Linked DNA regions of Thiorhodovibrio winogradskyi. The protein of the gene in region 2 interacts with the protein of the main gene of each other region in a pairwise test. Links are inferred from orthologs where the notes say so. Each region holds a gene or a part of one and is shown on either strand. Other genes may lie near its edges.

Region 1 (3,277 bases), 190 kb from region 2 along the record:
TACCAACCGCACGGCGGGCGAGGCCAAGCGCTTCGGCATCGTGGTGGATTACTATGGCGTTGGGAAGAACCTGACCGACGCCCTGGCGCTCTACGACGCGGAGGATCGCGAGGATCTGCACGCCGGCATCGGCCGGCCCCCAAGTCTTTCGCCGTCCCAAGCTGGTCGATGGGGAAGGATTTTATCTGCTCGGGCATCACTATCGGCTCAAGCGCATCGATCCGCCATCGCGTGATCAGCCGGAAGAACCGAGCGAACTCGTCCGGATCGAGGGTGATCGGCTGCTGCTGTCTTCCTCGTCAGCCACAACAGCCGAGCAGCACATCACGGCATTTTATCTGCGCGAGGCCACCCGCTACTTGAACCAGGTCCTGCCCAATTGGCAGGCTCGATTTGGCTATCGCGAGGAGATCCGCATTCGCGTCCGCGACCTGGGTTACCGCTGGGGCTCTTGCGGTAAGCATGGTATGTTGAACTTCCACTGGCGTGTGATTCAACTGCCGCCATCCGCCATCGACTACATTGTGGTGCATGAGCTGGCGCATCTGCTCGTGACCGATCATTCACCCGCCTTCTGGCGCGAGGTGGAGACCGTGCTGCCCGATTACCGGACGCGGCGAAATTGGCTGCGCGAGCATGGTTTCAAGAACGCATGACCGTGCAAGTCGTCGGCGTGTTTTCCCGCAAAACCCTCACTCTTGTTCGATGACATGCTCAGTCGCCAGCACTACAATGCCCGCTTTGCTTCAGCACTGTCCGATTGGCCGACAATCCGCGCGGCGCTTCCCGAGGCATGGTTTCAACAATCCGAGACAAAACAAACCCATCAGCCAACCAGTAGATACTATGACCGACACCGACACCGACACCGCCCCAACCCTTGACTCCGCAAAAGAACTCAGCGCCCAGGTCGCCGTCCTCGGTGGCGGTCCTGGCGGTTACACCGCGGCCTTCCGCGCCGCCGATCTTGGCCTGCGCGTGGTGCTCATCGAGCGCTATCCGACGCTTGGCGGCGTGTGCCTGAATGTCGGCTGCATCCCCTCGAAAGCGTTGCTGCACACCGCGATCATTATCGAGGAGACCAAACACTTAAGCGCCATGGGCGTGACCTTCACGCCACCAGAGATTGATCTCGACAAGATGCGCGCCGGCAAGAACAAAGTGGTTAAAAAGCTCACCACCGGCCTGGCCGGCATGGCCAAGCAGCGCGGCGTGCAGGTGATCCAGGGCACGGGCCGGTTCGAGGCGCCCAACCGTATCGGCGTTGACAGCCGTGAGGGGCATCTGGCGGTGCATTTTGATCACGCCATCATTGCCTGCGGCTCGCGCCCCATACGCATTCCCGGCTTTCCGCATGAAGACCCTCGGGTGATGGACTCGACCGACGCGCTGGAGCTGCCCGACATCCCCGAGCGTCTGCTGATTGTTGGCGGTGGCATCATCGGACTGGAGATGGCGAGTGTTTACAGCGCGCTCGGCAGCGCCATCGATGTGGTGGAGATGAAGCCGCAACTCATGCCGGGCACCGACCTCGACCTGGTGCGGGCGCTCGAAAAGGTCATTAAAAAGCGCTACAAGCGGATTTTGCTCGACACAAAAGTGTCCGAGATGAGCGCGAAAAGCTCAGGCATCCAGGTGCGTTTCGAGGGCAAGGACAACAGCCGCCCTGTTCAAGAAGCCGAGTATGACCGCGTCCTGGTCGCCATTGGCCGCCTGCCCAATGGCGCACAGATCGACGCCGAGCAGGCCGGAGTCAAGGTCGATCAGCATGGCTTCATTAAAGTCGATGCTCACATGCGCACCAATGTGCCCAACATCTTCGCCATCGGCGATGTGGTCGGCGGCCCCATGCTCGCCCACAAAGCCACCCACGAGGCCAAGGTCGCCGCCGAGGTCATCGCCGGCGAGCCGGCGCTGTTCGATCCGCTGACCATCCCCTCGGTCGCCTACACCGACCCCGAGGTCGCTTGGATGGGCCTGACCGAAACCGAGGCCAAGGAAAAGAACATCCCCTACGAGAAAGGCGTCTTCCCCTGGGCGGCGAGCGGGCGCGCGCTCGGCATCCACCGCGACGAGGGACTGACCAAGCTGCTGTTCGACCCCGAAACCAAGCGCATCCTGGGCGCGGGCATTGTCGGCCCCAACGCCGGAGAATTGATTGGCGAGACCGTCCTGGCGCTGGAAATGGGTTCGGACATGGAAGATATCGGACTCAGCATTCACCCACATCCAACGCTGAACGAAACCATCGGCCTGGCCGCCGAGATGGCGCATGGCTCCATTACCGATCTGCTGCCGCCCAAGCGTCGCTCGACTTGACGTCGCTCGACTTGACCATGCGCCAACACTGGAAGCATCGGGGCCTTGATCATAACTCGGGCCACTTGCCCGTTGAGCCGAGCTTTGTGGGAGCGGCTTTAGCCGCGATCACCCTGTCGCGGCTAAAGCCGCTCCCACGAATCAGTGGCCGGGCCAACTTGATGTCCTGGACGATGGCGTCCGACAGTTCGACGGCAAAGGGGGAATGCCAGAGGGCAGCCGTTACGCGAAAATCAACGCTGCCCGGGACGTTCCAGCGTCCCGTCCACCACGAATCGATGTCAATCAGTCCCGGCTGTCCGTGATAGCATCGCGCGCTGGAATAACGCCAATGCTCGGGTTGGTCAACATAGCCGCGCTTGACCGGATTGTAATGGATATAGTCCAGCTTTTGGCGCATCACCGACTCGCTGATCACCATTTCGGCGTGTGACCCCTCCTGCCAGAATTGGTATTCCCGGTCGCGTTTGTGCGCTCGCTTGGCGAGGCGCAGTCGGGCGAGAAGAGGTGCGGCTCGACGAGCCTCCAATAACTCGATTAGCCGGGCAGCCGTAAACGACTTGAAGTTGCTGACGCATTTATCGAGGCGCGGCGCTTGAGCCACGAAATGCAAATGGTTTTCAAGGACCACATAGCCGTACAGGCGCAAGCCATCATGGGCGCGCTGATGCGACCAACTGTCGAGCAGAATTTGAACTGCATCGGGGCGGGTGAACACCGGAAGCCATTCCACGACGGTGCAGGTCAGAAAATGGGGCTTGTCGGGTTCCAGGATCACATAGCGGCTTCTGCCCATGCGTTCTCCGTTAATGGTCGGGACGCTGGAGCGTCCAGGGCAGCATCATGGTAAACAGGCGACTGGCTAGATGTGATCATAAGGTAGGTGAGCCCCACCTTGGTGTCGTCCCGCTCCGCGCTTTTCCTCGCCGCGCTGGCGCTCGCGAGCCAGCTCATGGGC
Region 2 (3,319 bases):
TGGCTGGGCACATCAAGCGCGTACTCGCGGCTAAAGAGTAGCTCGCCGACTGGAATCACCACCTGCACGCTGCGACGGATGGTCCCGGCATTGCAGGTTTCGCAGGCGCAGCTGTGAATCAGGGCCTTGAGCTTGGCGCCCTCGGGCGCGGCCGCCTCGATCGCGCGGAAACGCTCGAATTGCTCGGCGCTCAGATGCTTGGACTCATCGGTGTCGCAGTCAAGACTCTGGCCGTCGATGCACTGATCGCCATGGGTAATGTCGTCGAAGCGGATCTTCCGGTACCGCTCGAAGCTGTCTAGCGGTTGATAAGCGGCGGCGCGAATGGCGTCGAGAATTTCATCTTCCGGGAGCAGATTGAGTTTGAATCTGGCCTTGGCGTTGTCGTCCATGTGGTTCTCGACCCAAGCGGAAAGCTGCCTGGCGCGGCGCTGCTGGGATGCCTGCCGGCGTGCGGCGGACTGGGCCTTGTGTTTTTCCATATCGCGGTTGCGTTGCTCGGCAAGCTCGCGTGCCTGGTCGAGCTTCTCGGCCAGTGCGGCCTCAATGCGCTCGAGCGCATCCGTGGCGTCTCGTTCTGGCAGGGTCGGACTGTTTGCCTCTCCAGTCGGCAGGGCGGCACTGTAGTAGATCGCTGGCCAGTCCTTGCGGATAAAACGCTCGGGGGGTTGTTGCATCCAGTAAGCGATGTAGGCGTCAGCTTGCGCCTTCCACTCGGCTTGCTGCTGGACCCGAGCCTGCTCGTGAAGATAGGCGCACTTGATGCGCCAGCGCAGCCAGGCGCGGATATCTGGCGTGGCGGTCTCCGGCGGAGCCGGGTAGGTGCCGGGGCTGGGAAAAGGCGCCGTGAGGTCGGTCACGCCATGTTGTTCGGGGGCGAGCGCGAGGGCATTGCGTTCGTCGAGGTTTAACTCGCGCGGGTCAACCTCGGCAATGAGATCGCCATAGCAGTCGCAGCCGGCAAGAATGGCGGCAACGCGGTCGACTCGGATCATGACCTTCATTGGCGTCTTGGGTCCTCTGCAGAAGTCCGCTCGCGGGCAAGGGTTACCCTGGGCGTGGGAGAATGTCGGCGCTGGGCGTCGGTCAGCTAAAGATTCAGCAATAGCCGGGCCGGATCTTCGATGGCGTTTTTGATGGCGACCAAAAAGCGAACCGCATCGCGTCCATCAATCAGCCGATGATCGTAGGATAGCGCGAGATACATCATTGGGCGAATCTCGACGTGGCCCTTGATGGCGACCGGGCGCTCCTCGATCTTGTGCATCCCGAGGATGGCGCTCTGCGGTGGGTTGATGATGGGCGTTGACAACAGGGAGCCAAAGACCCCGCCGTTGGTGATGGAGAAGGTTCCGCCGGTGAGTTCCTCGAAGCTTAGGCTGCCATCACGGGCCTTGGCGCCAAAGCTGGCAATGCCAGTTTCAATGCCGGCTAGACTCAGGCGATCACAGTCGCGCAGGATGGGTACGACCAGCCCGCGCTCGGTGCTGACGGCGATGCCAATGTCGTAGAAGCCATGGTAGAGGATGTCATCGCCGTCGATGGTGGCATTGATGATCGGAAACTGCTGCAGTGCCGCGACCGCTGCCTTGACGAAAAAACCCATGATCCCCAGACGCACCTCGTGGCGCTGCTCGAAGTCAGTGCGATAGCGCTGGCGCAGGGCCATCACGGCGCTCATGTCGACCTGATTGAAGGTGGTCAGCGTCGCTGTTTGCCGCTGTGCCTCGAGCAGCCGCTCGGCGATGCGCGCGCGCAGCCGGGTCATTGGGACGCGCTGTTGCGGTCGCTGCTCGGACGAGGCAGTCTGCCGCGCCTGGTGGCTGCTTGTATCCTGTCCGGCTAACTCGGTGCTGAAGGCCGCGCGGTCAGCGTCTGTTTCAGGTTCGGCTGCCTCACGGCGGTCCAGCCAGGCCAGAACGTCGGCTTTATGAATACGCCCGTCGCGACCGCTGCCTGGAATTTCAGCAGCATCGAGCCCGAGCTCGGTGATTAGGCGCCGCGCGGCCGGCGCCATGAGCGCTTCCCGCGCTGGGGCTGCCGGGGCGGTTGATGGGGCGGCGGCGCCAGCAGGAGGCTGGTTCGCGCTTGGGGAAGCTGGGAGGGCTCCACCAGGTGCCGCGGAACTCGGTGAATCGGCTCCAGATTCTCCGGTATCAGGCGCATCGGCTCCGGCCTGCTGGCTTGCGGGCGACGCCGGCGCGCTCCTGTCGGTGGTTGTCTCCTCAATGCGCGCGAGCAGCCTGTCGGTGCTGACGGTTTCTCCGGCTTGGACCAGAATTTCACTCAGTAACCCGTCGCAGGGCGCTGGCACTTCCAGCACCACCTTGTCGGTTTCAAGCTCAAGCAGAATATCGTTCGCGCTTACTCTGTCGCCCGCGGCCTTGTGCCACTCGAGTACCGTGGCATCAGCGACCGACTCCGGAAGCGTGGGGACATGGACCTCTGTCGTCATGGTTGTGGAATGACCCGATCAATGTTGTGGTTCATGCTGGGGTTGACACGGCCCGTGAGTGCCTCGTCGATCAACCGCTGCTGCTGTTCGAGATGGATTGACCGATGGCCAACGGCGGGCGCCGCCGACGCGGGCCGGCCCACATAATAGACTTCTTTGCCGGCGCGGATGAGCGGTTGAAAGCGGTGTTTGATCTGATCCCAGGCGCCTTGGTTCTGCGCTTCCTCCTGGCACCAGATAAATTCATCGACATGGGCATAATCGGCCAGCGTGGCCGCGAAGTCCTCCTTGGGAAAGGGGTAGAGCTGCTCGACGCGAACAATGGCGACAGTTTCAAGCGCCCGGGTGTGGCGTTCCTCGAGCAGGTCGAAATACAGCTTGCCACTGCAAAAAATCACCCGTTCGATGGTGTCGCGCGGCAAGGGGTCGCATTCCGGGATGAGCGGCTGGAAGCGACCTTGACTGAGCTCCTCGAGCGCCGAGACCGCGAGGCGGTGGCGAAGCAAACTCTTGGGCGTCATGACAATCAGCGGGCGGCGATAGGGGCGCAGCATCTGTCGGCGCAGCAGGTGAAAAATCTGCGCGGGCGTGGTTGGCACGCACACCTGGATATTGTGTTCGGCGCAGAGCTGCAGGTAGCGTTCCAGTCGCGCCGAGGAGTGCTCGGCGCCCTGACCCTCGAGTCCGTGCGGGAGCAGCATCGTCAGGCCGCAGTGCAGACCCCACTTGGTGCCGGCGGAACAAATGAATTGGTCGATGACCACTTGGGCGCCATTGGCAAAGTCGCCGAACTGGGCCTCCCAGAGTGTCAGGGCATCGGGCTCGGCGGTCGCGAATCCGTACTCGAAGCCCAGGACCGCTTCC

What was found.
Region 1: the proteins of odhB (region 2) and lpdA interact in binary tests that used the Escherichia coli proteins (3 or more experiments, as listed by UniProt). The link is inferred for Thiorhodovibrio winogradskyi from one-to-one orthologs.

The regions. Positions count from the first base shown.
Region 1 is NZ_CP121472.1:3,234,137-3,237,413, forward strand. The notes cover bases 126-3,082. They hold lpdA (dihydrolipoyl dehydrogenase), read left to right. Parts: upstream 126-846; coding sequence 847-2,319; downstream 2,320-3,082. Other genes in these bases: Thiowin_RS14610 (type I restriction endonuclease subunit R), read left to right, coding at 126-235; Thiowin_RS14615 (M48 family metallopeptidase), read left to right, coding at 186-656; Thiowin_RS25340 (hypothetical protein), read left to right, coding at 711-884; Thiowin_RS14625 (REP-associated tyrosine transposase), read right to left, coding at 2,369-3,082. Also shown: more of Thiowin_RS14610, read left to right, coding at 1-125; more of Thiowin_RS14625, read right to left, coding at 3,083-3,115; Thiowin_RS14630 (hypothetical protein), read left to right, coding at 3,203-3,277. UniProt on the Escherichia coli protein: Lipoamide dehydrogenase is a component of the glycine cleavage system as well as of the alpha-ketoacid dehydrogenase complexes.
Region 2 is NZ_CP121472.1:3,049,078-3,052,396, reverse strand. What follows is about bases 274-3,272. They hold odhB (2-oxoglutarate dehydrogenase complex dihydrolipoyllysine-residue succinyltransferase), read right to left. Parts: upstream 2,456-3,272; coding sequence 1,091-2,455; downstream 274-1,090. Other genes in these bases: Thiowin_RS13815 (2-oxoglutarate dehydrogenase E1 component), read right to left, coding at 2,452-3,272; Thiowin_RS13825 (hypothetical protein), read right to left, coding at 274-1,004. In the rest of the region: more of Thiowin_RS13825, read right to left, coding at 1-273; more of Thiowin_RS13815, read right to left, coding at 3,273-3,319. UniProt on the Escherichia coli protein: E2 component of the 2-oxoglutarate dehydrogenase (OGDH) complex which catalyzes the second step in the conversion of 2-oxoglutarate to succinyl-CoA and CO(2).